2 regions of the Desulfosporosinus paludis genome follow, and region 2 is predicted to be linked to the other one. Evidence: riboswitches for the same ligand, from Rfam matches in the RefSeq annotation. Region 2 holds a riboswitch; the other holds the start of a gene.
What was found. A riboswitch is a leader RNA that binds a small molecule or an ion and turns the genes downstream of it on or off. The one in region 2 is predicted to bind lysine.
Positions count from the first base shown of each region.

Region 1: another riboswitch for lysine. It lies ahead of dapA (4-hydroxy-tetrahydrodipicolinate synthase); the one in region 2 lies ahead of lysA (diaminopimelate decarboxylase).

Region 1 covers NZ_CP144211.1:3,216,164-3,227,598, reverse strand. Annotated here, with positions in the region: gene VZF35_RS16160 (amino acid adenylation domain-containing protein) at 559-4,842, opposite strand; gene VZF35_RS16155 (HD-GYP domain-containing protein) at 4,944-6,293, opposite strand; gene VZF35_RS16150 (hypothetical protein) at 7,468-7,653, shown strand; gene dapA (4-hydroxy-tetrahydrodipicolinate synthase) at 8,592-9,482, opposite strand; lysine riboswitch at 9,569-9,744, opposite strand.
Region 2 covers NZ_CP144211.1:4,355,103-4,366,537, forward strand. Annotated here, with positions in the region: gene VZF35_RS21625 (acyl-CoA dehydratase activase) at 1-910, shown strand, start outside; lysine riboswitch at 1,016-1,203, shown strand; gene lysA (diaminopimelate decarboxylase) at 1,321-2,655, shown strand; gene VZF35_RS21635 (hypothetical protein) at 3,258-3,569, opposite strand; gene VZF35_RS21640 (LCP family protein) at 3,924-4,832, shown strand; gene VZF35_RS21645 (hypothetical protein) at 5,016-5,357, shown strand; gene VZF35_RS21650 (PspC domain-containing protein) at 5,562-6,017, shown strand; gene VZF35_RS21655 (LiaI-LiaF-like domain-containing protein) at 6,014-6,364, shown strand; gene VZF35_RS21660 (CBS domain-containing protein) at 6,479-9,028, shown strand; gene VZF35_RS21665 (site-2 protease family protein) at 9,043-9,708, shown strand; gene trpS (tryptophan--tRNA ligase) at 9,753-10,727, shown strand; gene VZF35_RS21675 (segregation and condensation protein A) at 10,728-11,435, shown strand, end outside.

The DNA of each region.
Region 1 (11,435 bases), 1.1 Mb from region 2:
TTGCTGCTTTCTATTGTGAAGGAACCCATTAAAATAGTTTTGGTTTCGTCTTTTAACAATTCTAAAGAAAATTAAAGGTTCGTATCCTATTATTGTATTAATTTCTCTCGATGAGTCAGCAATTTATCTTGAGAAATCATTTCCCTATTAATTATCGCTTAAGGAGTGAAGTTTTTGAACTGTCTTCTTTTAATATCGGCAATACTAACTTTATCATTCGAAGAACTCAATAAGAAACCATTAGCCACCTGCCGTCTCCGGGAAATAACGAAATGCCGGGAATTTTGCCCGGCATATCCCTCAAAATAGGCCAGAGCCCCCCTTATCTAGAGCTCTGACCTTTAGCTTTTTCTATATTAAACTATCATCTTTTTAAAACATTTTTTGAATCAATAAAAAACTTAAAAGCTACGAAGACGAACTTCTTTTTGTACCCAATAAATCGAAGTACAGGATCGTAATAACTAAATGATACAACCTAAAGCACCAGAGAATGGATCAGAGATATTAATATCAGGGAGCAACGCCTAGATTTCTTGCTTTAATCCTTTTCACTGACTATGACTCCAAAAAACCTATCTTATTCATATAGGTAAATATGCGTTTCAGATAATCAGTGTCGATATCTGGCCAATAAAAACCTAGTTTCATTAAATCCTTAGTCGTTTTTTCACAACCCATTTTTATAGTAGAACTATAAGTTAGGCCTTTGTTTAGACTAAGATCAACAATCAAACCATTTAAGATTCCAAAATTTCCTCTTCGGGCAATATTTTTTAGATGTTGTTCAAATATATCTCGATTTAGAATTTTAAAAGAATAACCAAGTAATTCTAATTTCTTAAGCAGGTTTCTCAATGTAATTATTTTATAATTATAAATATGATACACAAATCCAGTTACCTCACAGGATCGTATGATTTCTACTATTCCTTTTGCACAGAAATCTACCGGAGTAAATTCGATCGGCTGTTCGAGAAGATCTTCAGGGATTATACCTAATCTAATAATTGACTTAAGCCTGTTATAAAAGGCATTTTCAAAAGCGTTTTTTTGAAATTTACCATCTAGATACCTACCTGTTAATATACCTACTCTAAAAATCTTTGCTCGCAATCCAGAGTTTCTTGCCTTAACGATTATAGTCTCAGCTTCAAATTTACTGCGAACATAGACATTGTCCTTATAATTTTGGCCAATATACAAATCATCTTCTGTAAATTCGGTATGTTTTTCTTGATTAACCAGATAATTTCCAGAAACGCTCATAGTGGAAATATGATTTAAATTCTTATGATGAGCCAAACAAAATTCAACTATTTCTTTGGTACCGTTAAGGTTAACTTTCTCAAACTCAGAATAATCACCATAATGCTTTACATTTGCCGCTGAATGAATGACTGTATTGATAACTTGAGTTAACATGTTAAAATCATCTTCAGCTAATCCGAATTTTTCTTTTGTTAAATCACCATTAATTATAATAAGTTTTTCACTAACCAATCTAGTTGATTCACCGGGAAAATAAAACTCAATTGATTGGACCAGCCGATCGAACGGTTTATTTCCACGTATTAGACAATAGATTTTACCCGAAATATTGGTTATTAGTTCCTTTAATATATGAATCCCTAAAAAGCCAGTTGCACCTGTTAATAATATATTACCTAATTCGTACCCTTCTGAAGGGAGTACAATTTGGTTTGTATTGACAAAATTATTAACTAAAACATCGATTGACTCATCTCTGAATTCTTCTTTGATATGCCCCTTGATTTTTGTGGATAATTCTCGTATGGTAGGAAAATCATAAAAATCCTGAGCGATAATTCCCCAATCATAAGAAAAAACATCAGATAAAATCTCTAATACCGTTAGAGAATCTCCACCCAAAGAAAACAGATTATCGTCTATGCCAACCATTTTCACTTCTAATGCCTTGGCCCATACCTCAGCAAGAACTATTTCAACCGTATTTCTTGGCGCAGTATACTCCAAGCTTACAAGCAATTCTATTTGATCTAATTCAGGCAACGCTTTGCGGTCAATTTTCCCATTGGGAGTTAACGGGATTTCGTTAACCCAGATAAAGTGTGTAGGGATCATATAATCTGGCAAATATTTTTCGATGAAGGAACGCAATTCTCCATCTGATACTTTATTGCCTACTAGATAAGCATTTAGGTAACCCTTGCCACTTCTATCCTCTTTCATAGTTACCGCAGCCTGTTCGACTTGTGCGAATTTTAAGAGGCAGTTTTCTATTTCACCAAGTTCAATCCTGAAACCCCTGATCTTTACTTGAGCATCATTTCTTCCAATATACTCTATGCTTCCATCGGGAAGCCACCGACCTAAGTCACCCGTTTTATATATTTTAGCATCTGCAGAATACGGATTGACTATAAATTTTTTTCTTGTCATTTCATGGTTATTTAAGTAACCTCGGGCTAACCCATCTCCGCCAATATAAATCTCGCCTGCAACACCGACTGGTAAGAGTTTTAGGTTAGAATCTAAAATATAAATCTGTGTATTAGCTATTGGTTTACCAATTGATATTTTATTTGCATCTTTCAGCTTTTGGACGGTCGACCAAACTGTTGTTTCAGTGGGTCCGTAAAGATTATAGACTTCAGCTGAAGTTAAATGTTTAATCCGGTCTAACAATGGCTCAGGAAAACGTTCACCTCCTATTAAGATTTTGGATAAATTTTTAAATGAATGTATTCCGTTTGTATCCTTCAAGATTGATAACATACGGGTCGGTGTTACTTGAATGATATTAACCTTATGACAGTTAATGAGGTTAAATAGCTTCCGAGGGATCCTTTGCTCATCTTCATTAGCAATAACAACTTTTAACCCTTTTGCCAATGGCAAGAGGGTCTCAAGAACAAAAATATCAAAAGAAAAGGTAGTTAAACATATAATAGTGTCATTCGGAGAAAAGTTTAATTCGTTATATATTGCATGGATAAAATTATTTACAGACTTATGCTCGATCATCACGCCTTTAGGATTTCCTGTTGACCCAGAGGTATAAATAGCATAAGCCAAATTGTTGGGTTCCGCGTTTTCATCCGGATTTTGGGAAACTCCATCGTATAAATTTATTTCGTCTAAATATATCCTTTCAATAGGAAAGTTCAAAGTTGATTCCAAATTTGAATGTGTTAATAGAATCTTTGCGTTACTATCTTTTAAAATATAATTAATTCGTGCTTCTGGATAACCCGAATCCAGAGGCAAGTAAGCTCCTCCAGCTTTCAGAACTCCAATCATTCCGATGAGCATTTCGAAAGATCGTTTAGCTAAAAGAGCCACAATGGTGTCTCTCGTAACCCCTCTTGAACGTAGGTAATGTGCCAAAGCGTTTGCTCTTCGATTTAATTCTCCATAAGTCAACTCTTGTTCCTCAAAAATTAGAGCAATTTTATCAGGGTTTTGTTCTACTTGATTCTCGAATAACCGATTGAGTGATTTATCATTTGAATAGTTGATCTTAGTCGAGTTGAATTTTAACAAAATCCTTTCTTTTTCCTCTTCCGATAATACTTCCAGTCCAGACAGCTCTTTCTGAGGATTATTAAGTATATTTTGAATCAGACTGTAAGCCCCATTATGGATTTGCTCTATCTCCTCAATGGTAAAAAGCTCTGATAAATAAACATAATCAAGAATTAATTGGCCTTCGCCTTCTCGATCATTAATATGAATGGCCAAAGAATTGATTTCATTGCCATTAAAACACCAATTCGCCTTGAATTTTGTATCCAACACATCAAATTTTGCGTTTTGGTAGGATAAGGTAATATCTGTGATCCGATCCAAATTTCTATACTTATTTCTTAAATCTCTTAATAATAAGTTATATGGATATCGTTGATTTTTAAGTATATTTCGCCAATCTTTAGTTAACTTTTGAGTATAAGAATAAAAATCTAATGATCTATCTATATGTGTTTTAAATAGTACATTATCTGTGAACATTCCAATAGTAGTCTTTTCTCTAGAATTCGATCTATTTAAAACAGGTGTTGAAATTACAATATCTTCATTTGAAATAATTCTTGAAATATAGATACTAAAAATGGCAAATAAAAAAATAAATATAGAAATTTTATTTTCTAAACAATATACATTTATTTCTTCAGTATTAGATAAAATGAAAGTCTTTCTTTTAGCATTAGTAGACTTTAAAGAACTTCTTTTTTTAATATAAGTAGACTTCTCGGGAAGTAAATCAAACTGGTTATTCCAAAAATTCTTATTTTTCTCAAATTTTTCAGAACAATAATACTCGTCTTCACTCAATAAATAATTAATATAAGATGGCTTTAATTCAAAAGAAACACTTTGGTTGTTTATAAGATTTCGGTAATTATTTAATATTTGATTAATTAATTGAATTGTCCCCCAAACGTCACTTATAATGTGATGACATTTTAAGTATAGTGCACCCTCTTGGTTGTTCGTTTTAAGTAAGGCGAAGTAAAATAATTCGGAATCTTTAATTGTGAAAGGAGTTTGAGTTGTCTCTTTTTCCCAAGTAGCCAAATCATTTAATCCATCAGGATACGTAAAATCTTTTAGTTCGAAGTCATGTACCTTATATTCGGAGATATATTGTAAAGGATTGTTATCTTGCTGAGTGATTTTAATTCTTAATGCATCATTTTGTTCGAGACAAAGATTAATAGCTTCTTTTAATTTATCATAATTCACTTCTTCAAAAATCGTAATCATAGTTGCAATGTTCGAGAAATTGCTTTGGTAATATTGTTCAAGAGTCCAAATTGACTGTTGTGGGTAAGAAAGATGGAAATATTTTTCATTCAAGGAAACCACCTCATTATTTTAATTAGTCCGCACCCTCGGGCCCTTTCTGTTAAAATTCATCGGAAAATACATATCTTGCTCATTAACATAGAATCTATAATTCAAGTGATTCGAAGTTTATCAAGGGTAGTCGATTCCTTTTTAGGAACTAACTTCCCTGACTTAAAGAGTTCGACAAAAGCATTAACTAATACAGGATCAAATTGAGTCCCAGCCCCCTTAATCAATTCATCGATTGCTGTTTGAAAAGTGCGGGGCAAACGATACGATCGTTTTGAAGTTATTGCATCTACAGTATCAGATATTGAAATGATACGGGCAAGATATGGTATGTTATCACCGATTAATCCATCCGGATAACCATTTCCATCATATCGTTCGTGATGATATCGAATGACCGGAAGGATTTCACGTGCAAAGTTTAATTTAGAGCATATATTTTCACCATTCTCTGGATGAGATTTCATAATCGGCCATTCTTCGTTACTTAAACTACCAGTCTTGTTTAAAATGGCATCCGGAATCCCAATCTTACCAATATCATGTAAAATAGCCGCACGCCATAGATTTTCCTGTAATTTTTCGGGTAAGCCAAGGTAACGTGCAAGTTCTAGAGAATATTCAGCAACTCGTTCAGAATGCCCATGAGTATATGGATCTTTCGACTCTAAAGCCATCGCTAAAGTAAAAATCATATTTTGACTTTCGTCAAGAGCACGTAAAGATAACTCAAGTTGCGAATTTGCTTTGCTAAGTTCTCTATTCGTTGACTGAAGTTCATTTCTTTGACGTTCGATAGTTTTTTTCTTAATAAAATCTTTAACCTTTAAGTCATATAGAAGCACGGAAAGTAACCACGCTACTACAACAATCAGCGTGCCATTTATATAATTACCTCTCAGAATGTTATAGTTCCCCTGTACCTTCGTAATACCTATTATAAATATTAGATACGACAAGAAATAGATAATAAAACTTATAAATGGCTTGATATATAGAATAATTGCAACGGCACAAGACGTAAATACATAAACTGTTATCTGACCGTGAATAAGTTGGTCATTAACAGAGGTTCCTGCCCCCATGAAAGTCCAAAAAACTGCAAAAAATAGAGAAATAAATCGATAAAAAAATAACTTATTCTTAAAGAAATTGATTTTTGTAAACCATGAAAGTATCAGTAAACCAGACATAGTCGCCAAAATAACAATGTGAGAATAAAAAAGCAAACGATACGCTGGAGTTTTATCCCACAGACCATTGCCCTTTCCTAGAATATCCGTATAAATAAGAATGCAGGATGCTGCAATTAGAAGAATAAAAAAATTATGGCAACGAGTATAATTAATATACTCCAATTCAGATTTAATTTCATCTTTGTAGTTTTCGAATGAATTAAGAAATTTTTCACCAATTGATAGCATTCTATTTCTTTTATAACTGTTTAGCATCTTAAGTCACTTCCAGTTTATATTAATCCTATCATACTCTTCAGAATAATCATAAAAATTTTTACTCAAAAGAAGGCATTATCTGCTAAGATTCAACATTTTTTGCGTATTTCCTTCTCAAATAACAAAATAATTAAGTCCAAAAAATAGCAAGAAAGTATGATCAAGGAATTGAAACTTAATTTTTTAGTGCTATGATTTTATGAGTTTAATCTGTATCCCAGAAACTTCACATTTACTTCAACCTTGCAGACGTTTAAATCTAAACCTCACTCCGTCTCCCTGCGAGAAAAATCGCCTTTGTCAGACCCGTGCCCAACCGCTCATGAAGGGCTAGATAGTCTAAATTTTCACGATCGTCTAACTTGTAAATACAATAACTTAATCAATAATTACACCTCTACCAATCATAGCTATCACAATGCTCCCGACACCTATCGTTGGAATTCCTGCTGACAAAAGCATTCCTAGCAGTCTCACTTCCGAAAAGAAGAGTCAGGGAGGGCTCTTCTTCTTATATCTTGATGTTAGTCATATGGATAACATTTTAGTCTTTTAATGCGGATGATGATTGTCATTGGCTGCTCAGCAAATCACGTACTTGTGGTGACTTTTCGTATCTCATCTTATTTTCTCCCTCACTTGTCACACTTGTCCACTGCCATTCATAAGCTACCCTGAGGTGATGAAATGACAGTGTTATTACGTTGTCCCAATTGTCAGAGCACGAACCACTTAAGCAAATGGGTTAACTGCACAGCTAGAACTTTGAAAATGGACATTCTTTCTGCTACTAAGAATCCTGCTTTCGTCTGTCCAAAATGCAAAAGCGAATCACACCGTGCGAGTATTCCACGGATCAAACATTAAAGTTCAACTTAACTGTTTAAATTCTGCGCACTTGTTCGTTCGCTTCACAAATAATAAAAATTCTTCCTACTTGTCGGAAGGCGCCCTTGGAGATTTATCTTTAAGGTCCTTACTTCCCATGTACCTTTTTAGCTTTTTCGTTCAGTCCCGGGTTTGAACATGATCAATTGTAATAATGCCAGCGTCTATCTTTGCCATCATTTTCGTGCTTAAGTCCTAATTTACAAGTGACCAATGACATATGCTCTTATTTCCCCTCCTCCTGTAAACTGTATAAAAAAAGCCGAAAGGGGACTTATAGTAAATGTATGGAAAGGCAAACAAACCCGGAACTTTGCAAACTGCGCAAATGATGTGCGAATGCGAAAAGGAAAATACTCCTTTGTCTAGCGATTGTATGACTCGATTAATGACAGCCGAAGATTGGGAAAAATACGGACCATTAATTCTAGTTAAGAAAAGAAAACAGCAAAAATTAAAGGACTTTTAAATCTCTATCAATGTCTCGGCATCCAGTATTCGGTGGATCGAAATATCCTTCTTAATAAGGGTACAATCCAAATTAAGATTTCCTTTCCTGCCTCGGCAATCACGGAATTCTTCATAGTCAGGTCACGAATTTCCCGGACCATTCTTGCTGCAACTTAATTACTCAAGTATCTCATGACAGTAATTGCACTCACCAAGACGTAATTCAGTCCATTAAACCTGCAGCAATAAATTTGCAAAAGATTATTGACAGTACTGGATTATGTGACACATATTTTCCGGCATTCCATGAATCGGACCTTTGCCGCAATGGGAATAAAGAGAAAACCCATCGAAGCCAAACACAAGCTGCTTATCAAGTAATTATTTAAGAATCCTGTTGCTATTAATAAAATACCAATTACAAGTGGAAATATATATAATACACCTTGTCTAATTTTTCTCGTTTACGCTCGACATAAAGATACTACCAAAGAACGACATGACTCCCATCAATGACATTAAAACACCATATCCGGTTTCTAGCTTATGCAATATCTCTTTCGCAAACACGAGACGAGAGCCTTCCGAAAATGATTAAATTAGTTATTTCTTTAATTTGAACCAAACATGTAGGTTATGTTTAACCCCAAAACTTACTTATAAAAAACTGCCGGTTGCTGTTCTCAAACCGACTGGCAGTTCATTTTATGCTCATCTTATACTTTTAACAAAAGATAGGATTTACCCTCAGTGGGTGCATCTTTTAACGAAAAGGGCGCAAAATCGAAAAAGCACCGCTTTAAACGATGCTTAATCTGCCCTAAGCCAAAAAATCCAGTAATACTAGACTTTTATGTTCTTTATTCGTATCAGTTATTGAGTACTTATTTGAGCGGATGAGGCTAAACCGCGATCCTAATACAATTTAATGATGACTCGTCTATTACAAGATCCTCCTCAAACGTTTAATCCATGTGCTCTCATAAGAGAGACCAACTTTTCACGGTTTGCATCCTCCATAGTAGTGAGAGGCGATCTGAGATAATCCTTGCAGAAACCCATAGCCGCCATAGCCGCCTTGACCGGAATAGGGTTTACTTCACAAAACAGTGCGTCTATAAGTGTATAAAGCTTATATTGCTGCTCTGCACTGCCTGCAATGTCACCATTAAAGAAACGGGTGCAAATCTCACGTGTCTGTGCCGGCATAATGTTAGAAAGCACAGAAATGCCGCCAACTCCACCAAGCGCCATAAGTGGAACTAACTGATCGTCATTGCCTGAATACAAATCAAGCTTGCCATGCACACGTGCCATCGTTTCAACAATTTTAGAAATGTTGCCATTTGCTTCTTTAATCCCTACTATGTTTTCGTGTTCAGCCAATACCTCGTAGGTTGCAGGCTCAATATTTATACCTGTCCTTGAAGGCACATTATAGAGGATGATAGGCTTAGTACTCTTGTCAGCAATTTGAGTAAACATTTTAATCAGGCCTTTTTGCGTAGCCTTGTTGTAATAAGGGGTAACTACGAGCATTGCATCCGCACCTGCATCGCAGGCACAACGAGTAAGGTCATGCACGTATTCGGTGTCATTGCTACCTGTGCCAGCAATGATCGGCACTCTGCCTTCTGCGTGCTGAACTGCAAATGTAATAGCCGCTCTGTGCTCAGCGTCAGTTAGGGTCGACGCTTCACCTGTCGTCCCACAAATTACCAGAGCATCAATCCCTTCTATAATTTGCCAATCGATTAATTTGCCAAACTGCTCATAATTAATTCCTGTTTCGTCCAGAGGAGTGATGAGAGCAGTAGCGATACCTTTGAAAACAGTGTTCTTTTTCATGTTAATTCTACGTCTCCTTTATATAAAAAAATAGCTGATACGGAATCAGCTACTAAATTACACGTATGATTTTCCAATCATACCGTAATATAGATAGCTCTCCGCAAACGCGACAGTTGAACAAATCTTATTTTGTCCAACCAGCCCAGTCCCCACGTAATTGGGACCAACTTCGGCATCTACACCTTTCACTGAAGCTACGGTCTTACGTAAACCTTAACAACTTCGGGTACTGATTGTACGATGCACCTCTATCAATTCAATTAAGTGTATCCATATATTGCTACACTTGTCAAGCACAAATTAGAAGCGCAAGGAGACGGGAGTACAAGGGAGCGGTTCTTGGGTATTAAATCCTTCTTGCATAGTAAAGAGTTCAGAAATCATAACCACGAACGAAAAGATGAGGTACTTTTGGATTTTGAGCTAAGGACCTGTGCGGCAGAAGAATTTTGCATCAAACGAATCATCTCAAGGACTTTATTTACGGCATCCTATTCTGTCGCACAATAAAATTTTCCCATATTACGTTCTTCTAATTCCTCGAAGCTTAAGCTTCGGTACAAATAAGGTATTATAGTATTTGGATTTATACTATTCCTCTCATAAACTTGATTATTGCAAACCATAAAAGGTTTAAAGAAAATAAAAGATTATGACTGTTGAATTTTAACAGTATGGTACAACAATTAATAGTATATATCTTCCATTTCACATATGATGTACTCAGATTAGAAAAAGCATTCTAACCATAGTAAAAAATTAATTGCAGATATCTCGGCAAAGAATGGCTATTAATAAACCCCCAAACGTTTATAGCGTATGGAGGTTTTTGTGTTTCCTGAGCATAAGCTCCTTAAGTGACCTTTTCAAACAGCATTAAAGGCGTAGCTTTTGAAACAGCGATTATTGAACGATATCGTCGTCGGGAAAGCTCTGGAGAAGAAGCACTCTTAATGTCATCGAAAGGCCAAACTGGGAGATTCGAGGTAGAACCCGAGTGGTAGGTACATTTCCATTTGCGAAAGAATATTGACAGTACCATCTAACCCCATAAAAATATATAATTCAGACGTAGAAATATATAGATGCAAATCTATTAGACTTTGTGTAAACCTCCGGACGCGGAGGCTTTTTTAATTTTAATAGAAAAAAAGCGCCCCTTTCGGAACGCTCTTTATACATAGTACCATAGATTTTAAATTAAATTTTACAGGTTTATGCCGAATCGCTGCCAATAAGTTTAACAGTGCGTGGAATTATTCTTAGCTATTTATTCCTTAATGCCAATATGAATGATATACTAATAGTGGACGGGGAGGTTTCCCCTCCCCTTGTGTGGCTCATTATCGTTTGTGCTTTCCCGGCTTACTACGATTATGGGCCTTTTAATGTTTTCTTTCATTTGATTCCTTAACTTCAACAAATACAGGACAACCCATAATGTACATTAAAAGTTGTTTTTTCATTAAACAATACCCCCCTTTTTACTTGTACTAATTATCACATACCAAACGTTAATTATTTGGTAATACTTGCTTGTGAATTCCCTTACTTTTGTATATCTATCATCTCCTGGTTTCTAAATATAGTTTAGATCAATTTTATATATAAGTAAAATACATAGTTGGAATGCAAATTATGCACAAAACGAATGATCTTGTTTAGAATTTATTTTCATCTCACCCCCTGGTCAGAGCCCAACTTCACGGGCAAATTTATGGGTATTCTGCCAACGCAGTCATATATGAACATAAAACGTTGGAAATTACCCCGTTGTAAAAGAGACAGGTCCTTACGCAATCCCAGCAGCGCCCAGCGAGATCGCTAAGACCCCCGTTGCCCCTAACATAGTGATTTTTTTGAACTGCATTTGTTTTACCTCCTAGTTTTATATTTGGAACGTCCATAGTATTTTCATAATTTTTGAACTTTGCCTATAGATTTTGTGAA
Region 2 (11,435 bases):
TCCTATGCAAACGATTCAAGAAGGAATGAAACTTTTAAGGTCAAAAATCGGAAATTCGGCAAAAATACTAGGGGTAGGAACAACGGGAAGTGCACGGCAACTGGCGGCTACGTTGCTAGGAGCAGATGTTATCAAAAATGAAATTACAGCCCACGCTGTAGCTGCCTCTCGAGTGGACCCTTCGGTACAAACGATTCTCGAAATTGGAGGACAAGACTCCAAGATCATTATTCTTCGCGATGGGGTTGTTTCTGACTTTGCTATGAATACCGTCTGTGCCGCCGGAACGGGATCTTTTCTTGATCAGCAAGCAGCGAGACTAGGTATACCCATTGAAGAATTTGGCCGATTAGCCCTCGAAGCAAAAAATCCCGTAAAGATTGCTGGGCGCTGTTCAGTTTTTGCCGAATCAGATATGATTCACAAACAGCAGTTAGGGCATGCTCTTCCTGATATTTTAGCTGGCCTTTGTCAAGCGATGGTTCGAAATTACCTGAACAATGTAGGTAAGAATAAGGATATACGAGGGCCAATTTTTTTCCAAGGTGGTGTAGCTGCTAATCCAGGGATATGTAAAGCTTTTGAAGCAGAGTTAGGACAACCTGTCCTTGTCCCTGAACATTATGGGGTTATGGGTGCCTTAGGAGCTGCTTACTTAGCACAGGAAAAAATAGGATTGAACCCTGGGCATAGGACACAGTTTCGAGGGCTGCATTTAGGAGAAACCCAATTTAATGCCAAAAGCTTTGAATGTTCCGGGTGTGCTAACCGCTGTGAAGTGATCGAAATTTTACAAGACGGGTCAAGCTTGGCTCGATGGGGAGATCGCTGCGGCAAGTGGTCAAACGCACTTGGAGTAAGTACAAGTAAGGAAAAATCCCAAGATGAGGGAGAACAACGCGGGGCATAATGAACTCTAAGATTCGATGATCCTACATCCTCCCCTAAAAATGTTTTGACCTTCAATCGGAAGTCTGATATAATTATTTAAATTTCATATGCCTCATCTCTTTGGAGGTGCGGTAGAGGCGCGAATGACAATAGTACCGTGGAGAAGGCTGCGACAACTGATGAGCCCATGGAAAAGGGGATTTCGCCGAAGCCCAAAAAAAAGCGTGATTTTTGGTGCTGGTCCTACAGTAAAGAATTGTGGGACTGTCACACGATGCTTTTGATTACATCGTGTGGAGAACTACTCCCAACAGGAGAAGAGGGTCAATGTTTGCGTGCAGTTGTGCGGCAACAGAGGACCTCCTTCTGTTGCCGTTCGTATTTAAACGGTTGAAGAGTATAGCTATTAGTGATTGGGGAGGAAGAAACATGAGACTGCACGGTACTCAACAAATCAATGAACAAGGACATTTGGAAATCGGTGGGCGTGATACTACAAAATTAGCTCAACAATTTGGGACTCCTTTATATATCATGGATGAGACTCATATTCGGGAGATATGCAGACGCTATTACAAATCGTTTGTCGAAGGCCTGAAAAATGCGGAAGTTATCTATGCCTCTAAGGCTTTTTCGACCCTAGCTATGTGTCGAATCGTTGATCAAGAGGGGTTAGGTTTAGATGTCGTTTCAGGGGGAGAACTATATACAGCACTGCAGGCTGAATTTCCGGCTGAGCGTATCTATTTTCATGGCAACAATAAGTCACGAGAAGAATTGACCATGGCCCTAAAGGTTGGCGTTGGACGTATTGTTGTAGATAATTTTTACGAAATGGATCTTTTAAACGAACTTGCTCAAGACATGCAGCAATCCGTGAACATACTTCTTCGAGTAACCCCAGGTATTGAAGCCCATACCCATGAATACATTCAAACCGGTCAAATTGATTCTAAGTTTGGTTTTACGCTTTCGAATGGCACCGCAGATCGGGCCTTAGATTTAGCATTGTCCTATTCAAACCTAGCAGTCAAAGGAATCCACGCTCATATTGGGTCGCAAATTTTCGAATTGGACTCTTTTAGTCATGAAGTCCAGGTTATGATTCAATATATGGCTGATATTCTTGAACGTACAGGATACCTTTTGCAGGAATTAAACTTAGGTGGAGGATTCGGAATTTATTATGCCTCAGGTGATGCTCCAGCTCAAATTGAGGATTATGCCAGAACGGTCCATAATGCCCTTGAGACCGCCTGTGAGACACACAAATTTCCGCTTCCGAAAATTATTATTGAACCCGGCCGTTCGATTGTCGGGACTGCCGGTACTACGCTTTATACGATTGGGTCCATCAAGGAGATTCCTGGGATACGAAAATATATTGCCGTTGACGGGGGGATGGCGGATAATCCACGCCCTGCGCTCTATCAAGCTCGTTACGAAGCAGTTTTGGCCAATCGTGCCAATGAAGAAACCGCTGAAGAAGTTTCGGTTACCGGAAAATGCTGTGAATCTGGAGATATGTTGATTTGGGATATCAACTTACCAAAAGCTCACTCTGGTGACTTATTAGCAATATCTTGTACAGGTGCTTATAATTACTCCATGTCTTCAAATTACAACCGCCTTGCTAGGCCAGGTGTGGTATTGGTGGAGGGCGGTCATGCAGATGTCATTGTGAAACGTGAAAATCATTCGGATTTATTGAGGAATGATGTTCTCCCTGAGCGATTAACCTATTTGCCAATGGCTAGTCGATAAAACAATGATAAAGGACTCGTGTACGTTATGACGTTCACGGGTCCTTTTTTATCCTGATCAGAAAGTATAACTTACGTTACATACTTTCTGATCAGGATAAGTGCAAAGACAGTGTCTCGGGTGTCGGCCAAAGTTTTCTTGACTTAATACCCTTTCTGAGGTCGTACGAATGTTAGGTCAAGAGCAACTAAAAGTAGAATAGCGATTAAAATCAAGGTTAAACCATTAGGAGAACCCGGGACTGAATACGTTCTATCAGGAACGTAAACTGATGGGTAAGCTATAGATAAAGGCGGCATGCTTCCTAGTACAGTGGGCTGATAAGAATAAGATTGGTAATTAGAGGGTGAAGTAGCTGGAACAGGGAAGCGGCGTTGTTCGTACGGTGAGAAACGTGGTACGGAGGTGGTTACAGGATATGGTGAATAATTTTGTGGAATTGGATAGTGACTGTGATTTGATAATGAGTTGTTTTGATGAAAGAGCAAAGGTGCCCTCATTACGGGTGCATAAATACGGGCGTTGCCAGGATTCAAAGCAGCTCCCCCTTTCCAATAATTCACCCGTTTATCAAATGACCGATGGTTGACGATATATGATTATTATTGGGGACTTAAAGGAGTTGAATCTTGATCTTGAGTTTGATGGCTGCCTTTGTGAAAAAGTCCAACATATTCTTGATTTGGAGACCAAGCCTCATTTTCGTACAAGAATTCCGGAGGTTCTGACTGAGATCGTTGAAAGCGGAAGAATTTATTCATAAGATTAACAGATGTCCTTGGCAAATTATTATCGCCTAATTCTATTTCTTCTTCTTCGCTGGCAACGTTGTTCTCCGTTGTTTCTTGTACCACGTTATTGTCCGAAGCTTTGGCAATAAAGAGCTTAGAAAGTAGTCGTTTAAGAATATCCATAACTATACACCTCGCATGGTATTATATGTAATATTTTTAACGATGTACCTTTGAGAGAGCACAAAAATTGCTAAAAAATTACATCTGAATTCTGGAATATTTTTAAAGGAATTGTTTGATGCTAGAAAGTAGAATTTTGCTTTTTAGCGAGGTGGACTCGGTTGCAGAAAAAAAAATATGGATCATTTTTCCGGGTCTGCAAAGTATATGGCTTACTTTTTCTGTTCGGGGTTTTTCTTGGAGTTGGGTTTGTGTTAAGCCCTGTCATTTTTGGCCAATTTTCAGGGGAAGCAAGAACCCTAAAGGCTTCAGAACACGCGAAAGAAAACCCGTCCGCTCTGGTGGAAGAAAAACATGAGTCTGCCCCTGAAGGTAATCAAATGCAGCAAGATTCCGGTTCAAGTTCTCCAGCGGATCTCCCAGATCCCCCACATCTCCAGCAGTCCCCCTGCAGCTCCTTCAAGCGATTCAGCCCCTATCCCTAAAAATAAACGTGTCACGATACTCCTAGTAGGTGTTGACCGTCGTCCTAATGAAAAATCGTTAAGCAACACGGATACGTTAGTAGTCGCCAGCATTAACACAGAAAATGGGAAAATAGCTCTTATCTCTATACCGCGTGATACTCAAATCATGATTCCAGGCTACGGTAAGAGTAAAATCAATGCAGCTGCAAGAATTGGCAAAGGGCTTAATACGACCTCTGCATTGATTGAAGGATTAATAGGTCAACCAATCGACGGTTATGTTCTTACGAACTTTACGGGCTTTAAAGATATTATCGATACCTTGGGAGGAATCACGATTACGGTTGAAAAAGATATGCATTATGTGACTGGAGACAAAGTCGATGGGATTATTGATTTAAAGAAAGGGACTCAGCGTTTAAATGGTGCACAGGCCTTGCAATATGCCAGATTTCGTCAAGATGCTTTAGCGGATATAGCTAGGACAGCCCGGCAACAGGCCGTTTTAAAAGCAATAGAGAAAGAATTGCTTCAAGTAAAAACGATTCCAAAATTGCCGTGGCTAATTCCTCAATTCATGAAATCTGTTGAAACAAATCTCTCCTTAAGCCAGATATGGGCCTTATCGAATGTCTTATTTCGGATCGGAACACCGGAGATTTCTTCACAAACATTGCCGGGGGATTTTTTGACTGAGGATGGGATTAGTTATTGGAAGGTCGATTCCCAGAGGACGCAGGCAGTATCCAAAAGAGTGTTTGAAGAAGGAAAGACAACATCTGCGTTTTTTAAGTAATAACCACTTTTTGAAGTTTTAACGTCAACTTACTAAGGAGTCAAGAACTGCATAATATCTTCCTGTGAGCTTAGGTTTTCCTTCAAGAGAAATCGGCAAAAGCAGATAATTCTTGTGATTTTAGCGAAATAGAGATATACTATTTAAGTCAAATCAGAAGGCGATTTTTTTGGAGGGTGAACATTGGAAAAACTATTTGATAAATTGAAAGAATACTTACACATGGATTCTGAAATACCCTTTGAGGAGTTTACGGAGTATTATCGAAGTTTAATCGCGGAACTTAATCAAACCTTTAACGAACTAGATAAGGACATGCGAATTAAAGCTCTATATATCTGTTCAATAGTTCAGTCCAATGCAGACGCAAGAGCTAAAACGAATAAAGCCAATGCTAAAATGTATAAAAAAATTAGTGCTAAGTGTGCCTTTTGGGCGGATGCCATCAAATTTAACCTAGGAAAAGATGGTGTATCCAATGAGGAAATTGAAAAAGCTACTGAAGAAATTAACAATAGTATCTAGTTGATTTAAAAACATAATTTCAAGATATAATTTTGGCATGGGTAAAACTCCGCATTTTTATTTGCGGAGTTTCTTTTTTAGCCTTCTATATAATGTCCAAACTATAAGGCTGAAATTTTTTTGGGTTTGAAACATTTAAACCCTCCTCAGCGTATTAAAAGTGTTGAACAAAATTATACAACAACGTATTGGGAGGAAAATAATGTGACTGAGAGATTATATCGTTCTGAACATGTAAAAATGTTAGGAGGGGTTTGTGGAGGTCTGGCTGATTATTTTAGCGTTGACGTCACTTTGGTCCGACTCTTCGTTTTAGTGGCCATGTTTGCAGGAGGGGTCGGAATTGTGGCCTATCTGGCCGCTTGGATAATAATTCCGATAAATCCTGGAGAGATAGGCAGAAGTTCTGAAGCTCATAATCATGGGATAGGGAATGTCTTAAAAGATTCGGTTGCAGATATCGAGGTTGAAACAAAAGAATTTGACAGACAGGATCGGCATGAGAATCGATCAAAATTTGCCGGGGGAATCTTAGTAACGTTAGGCGTATTCTTTCTGCTGGAACGTATTCTTCCCCGATGGTTTGATATGAGTAAAATGTGGCCGTTGTTCCTGATTGTCATTGGTCTGGCTATTATCTTTCGGGGAGGGAGAAAATGAGACGAGGGTTTGATCCGATAAGCAGAGGGTTGCTTTTAATTACCTTAGGGATCGTTTTTTTGCTAATAAATTATGGGCTGTTGTCTTGGAGTTTTTGGGTGCATGTTGTTGACTTGTGGCCGTTAATTCTTATTTTGGCCGGTATCGGCTTATTATTTAATCGTCGGATACCATTCAGCGCTGTTTTACTCGTCTTTCTTTTATGTATGGTTGTTTACTCTTTAGTCCTGGGAGACCGACCAATGCCTTGGTCGATAAATACCCCTTTTCAGAGCTCCGCGACAAAGGAAAAACCCTTTAATGTCCCCTTACCCTCTGATGTAGAAAAAGCCAACAATATTCAATAATGCTCAAACGTTCTGCATGGGGAAACAGGATATTTGGCAACAAGTTGCTGTTCGTAGGCCTAAGATGATATAATTTAAAAATAACACTTAAAAATAAAGAATTTAGGGTGTAAGATGGATATTATTTTAGCGCATCGTCAAATTGATTTTGATGCCTTGGCTTCCATGGTCGCAGCACAAAAACTTTATCCGAACAGTGTTTTGGTTATTGATGGTAAGCCGAACGTTTATGTTCAGGACTTTTTAGCCTTATCAAAAGATCAGCTGAGATTTCTCAAGTCCCAGGAAGTTAAAATAGAAGAGGTTAGCAAAGTTATCCTGGTCGATACCCACGACTTAAAACGGGCAGGTTTACTTGGAGAAAAGGTTGCTCAAATTCCCGGTTTAGACATCGAAATCTATGATCATCATCCTTATTCCGGCGCCTTAAAACCAGGAATGGTCGTTGATCTTGTTGGTGCTTGTGCGACACTTCTTGTTGAAAAGTTAGCTGGCTTTGGTTTACCTTTAAGTAGCTTTGAAGCAACGTTGATTGCCATCGGTATTTATGATGATACAGGGAGTTTATTGTTTGATAGTACGACGGTACGTGATGTTCGTGCCGTTGCCTATTTGCTTGATCAAGGGGCAAATTTGGGAGTTATTGCTGAATACTTGCGCAAGCCTCTTGTAGAAGAACAAAAAGAATTATTACAACAATTGCTTGATCAAGGGCAAACAGAATTCTTTGATGGCTTACCGGTTTATCTTTCGTATGCGGAATCTGAAGAGTATGTCGGCGGACTGGCCTTGTTGGCTCACCGAGTTGGTGAACTCGAAAGTGCCGATACTTGGTTTTTGCTGGTGAAAATGGATCAAAGGGTGTATATTGTTGGCCGTTCCAGAGGAAGAGGCCTGCCTGTCAATCCCTTAGTACAAATTTTTGGCGGGGCTGGACATGCGAGAGCAGCCTCAGCGACGATCAAAGACGGTGACCTTTCACTGATCCTCAAACAGCTGCGCTCCGCCATTAGGAGCCGTGCTACGCGCCCTCACCTGGTTCGAGACATGATGAGTTATCCGGTCAAGACGGTGACTCCGGAGACTCGTTTGGCTGAGGTCGAAAAGATCTTGCTGCGGTATGGTCATACAGGAGTGCCTGTGACAGAGGATCAGGAGTTAGTGGGAATAATTTCTCGTCGCGATGTTGATAAAGCAATCAGACATGGACTTCAGCACGCACCAGTTAAAGGGTTTATGACCAGAAATGTCGTTACTGTGGAGGCAGAGGCTACACTGGATGAAGTACAACGGGTAATGGTACAGAACGATATAGGACGTCTTCCTGTGGTCCAAGAAGGTAACTTGGTTGGCATTGTTTCCAGGTCCGATGTTTTACGATTAATACACGGTGGGGCAGTACCTATCGAGACTCAATTAGTTCGAGAACGTAGTATCGCTATGCGTCAGGATATTTTAGATTTAATAGACCGACTGTCTGATGGAGAACGAAAGATCCTTGAAGCTGTACGAGATACAGCTCAGGACGAAGGGTGTTCCGTTTATTTAGTGGGAGGGTTTGTCAGAGATTTGCTCCTGTCAGTCCCTACACAAGATTTGGATTTTGTTGTGGAAGGTAATGGCGGTCAATTTGCCGAAGCTTTAATAAAGCAATTGCCAGAGGGCAAGCTGACTCAGCACGTGAAGTTCGGCACAGCCCAAATTTCTTTTCCCAATGGCAGCCATTTGGATGTTGCCAGTACCCGTGTGGAATACTACTCTTTTCCTGGTGCCCTTCCGCAAGTGGAAGAGTCATGCTTGCGCGAAGATTTATTCCGGCGTGACTTTACGATTAACTCTATGGCAATATGCTTGAATTCCGACCGTTTTGGAGAACTTGTCGATTATTATGGGGGTAAGCGAGATTTACAGCAGGGGAAAATCCGTTTTTTACATAACCTGAGTTTTATTGAAGACCCCACTCGAATGTTGAGGGCCATTCGTTTTGCCGGCCGATATCGGTTTAAACTAGCCAAAGAGACTTTGGAAGCTTTGTATACTGCAATTGACACAGGAGTCCTCTTAAAATTAAGTATTGAACGCTTTACAGAAGAATTGTTACTCATCTACAAAGAAGAAAACTATCTGATAATGGGACAAAAGCTCATTCGAAGTGGTTTGTTTAGGGCCTGGTTTGGAGAAGATTATACTTGGAACTTTAATTTAACCGATTTTAAAGAAAGTGCAAATTGGCAGTTAACGATCAAGTGGCTGAATTCTATCTCGAAAATGAAATCCTCAGACATTGAGAAACTAATGAATCGCTTAAGTTTAAATAGAACCTTGCGGGACGAAACTCGACTTTTTCTCGATCTGAGGGAAGCTTTGTTGAAAACGGTTACCTTAAACGAATTGGACCAATTGTTAATCAAAACTTCCCAAGCTGTTATTTGGGTTTTAGCTCGAGATGAGCGTTTTAATCAACGTATCAAGGATTGCCTGGAAGCAGAGCAAAGAATTCACATGACTCTCGACGGAAACGCTCTCTTGCAGATGGGACTTAAACAAGGACCGGAAATTGGGAAAATCCTTGAACAAGTGCGGGCGGCTTGGCTTGAAGGACGGATTAACACATCAGAAGAAGAGGAAAAAATTGCTCGCCAGTGGATAGATTCCATGCGCTAGGAGGAGGCACTTATTTGTTTGGATTTGATTTAACAACCGTCATTGCGAATATTCCTGCGTTAATGATAGGTTTTGCTTTCCATGAGTATGCCCATGCCTGGGTCGCAGATCGGTTAGGGGACCCAACACCTCAAAGTCAAGGGCGGTTAACCTTAAATCCTCTTGTCCATCTCGATCTTTTTGGCACTCTCATGGCCCTCTTGTACCAATTTGGGTGGGCTAAGCCGGTTATGATCAACCCCCACTATTTTAAAGGAAACAAACAGCGGGGGAGAATGCTCGTTGCTTTGGCAGGACCGGCTATGAACTTGGTGATGGCGTTTATAGCCTTGTTTTTATGGTATTTCACGATGCATTGGATTCACGGTACAGAATGGAGCTACGTCATTCAGATGGTATTTAGATCCATCGTCTTGATGAATTTAGGCTTAGGGATTTTTAATCTTCTACCGATACCTCCTTTAGATGGTTTTGCCGTTCTCATGGGGATTTTACCAGGCCGTTTAGCACATCGGCTTTTGATACTGGAACAATATGGTATGATTATTCTCGTGATACTTCTCTTTACGGATATTCTTAATAACGTTTTGTTTCCTGCAATGAATGGAATTGCGTTTGCTTATCAGACGATCCTCACCATGCTCTTAACTCCGTTATTTGGCCAATTGTGGTTGAGTTAAGCATTGGTCGCTTGGAAAGACACAAATTAAAGGAGTGTATTGTAGTGAAAGGAAGAATATTAAGTGGAATGCGTCCCACAGGGGCGTTGCATATTGGGCATCTGAGTGTTATCCAAAACTGGGTGGCCCTGCAGGAAGACTATGAATGTTATTTTTCTGTCGTAGACCTGCATGCCTTGACCTCAGGCTATGAAGATCATCTGGATTTTTCGCGTCTCCGGCGAGATATCGCCTTAGATTGGCTGAGTGTGGGAATCAATCCCGAGAAAAGTGCTGTTTTTGTTCAATCTCAGGTTAAGGAACATGCAGAACTACATCTCCTTTTTTCTATGTTTACGCCCTTATCTTGGCTGGAACGTGTTCCTACGTATAAAGATCAAATTCAACAATTAAGCTTACAAGGAAAAGACTTGGGAACGTATGGATTCTTAGGCTATCCTCTTTTAATGGCAGCCGATATTTTGGTATATAAAGCAAGTGTCGTTCCAGTGGGGGAAGACCAGCTTCCTCATGTTGAACTTTGCCGGGAAGTTGCCCGTCGGTTTAATCATCTTTACGGCTCGGTATTCCCCGAGCCTAAAGACCTCGTGGGCAAAGTACCACTTTTGCCAGGGGTGGATGGGCGTAAGATGAGTAAAAGCTACCATAATGCTATTTCGCTAACAGCATCCACTGAAGAGATTAAGACCCGTGTCCAACAAATGATCACTGATCCGGCACGGCTCCGTAAAGATGACCCAGGTCATCCGGAAGTCTGCATTGTCGATAAATTCCATCAAATCTACACGTCCAATGTTGCCGAAGTGGAAGAAAGCTGCCGCTCAGGAAAAGTCGGTTGTGTCGCTTGTAAACGTTACCTTGCAGAGAATTTGGAGAAATTATTAAGCCCGTTCAGGGAGCGGCGTGTCTATTGGGAGGAACCGGGCCGGGTCGAGAAGGTTCTGGAAGAAGGTGCACAACGTGCCCGCGAGGCGGCCTCGGTGACTATGAAAGAAGTCCGTTGTGCCATGGGACTGTAAATGGAAAGCGGGAATAACAGTCCGCAGATCGAATTGCCCGCCTATCATGGTCCTTTGGACTTGCTTTTAGCCTTAATTCAGCAAGAAAAAGTAGATATTTATGACATTCCCATTGCCCGAATTGCCGATCAGTTTGTTGGAGTCGTCCGACAAATGGAGTCTTTGGACATGGAGGTTACGACAGAGTTCCTGGTGTTGGCTGCTCAGTTGCTCCTTATGAAGTCAAGAGATCTCCTGCCTAAGCCTGCAAAGAATGGACAAGGTCAAGCAGAAGAGGATGACCTGCGTCAAGAACTGGCCGAACGTCTTTTGGAGTATAAGACTTACAAGCAGGCAGCTCAAATGTTGGAAAAGTTAGAAATAGCCTCCGGACGTTCCTTCGATAGGGAGATTGATGTTGAGGGCTTGTTAGGTGACGTACAGCCAGGAGATCCGCTTCAAGGAATAGCCTTCGAAGATCTTTGGTTAGCCTTCTGTAAAGTTATTGAACGAGTGGAAAAAGGGGAGGAAATTCAGCAGGTTGAGCCTGACGAAATTGCCATTAATGTCATGCTTGCCGATGTCATGCGTCGAGTACTTCTCCACCCGAAGGGGCTGCGTTTTGCTCAGCTTATACGAAGTGGATCGCGGATGGAGACGGTCGTTTCTTTTTTAGCGTTATTGGAACTCTTGAAATCTGGTAAGGTTCGTGCTGAACAATCTGCTTTG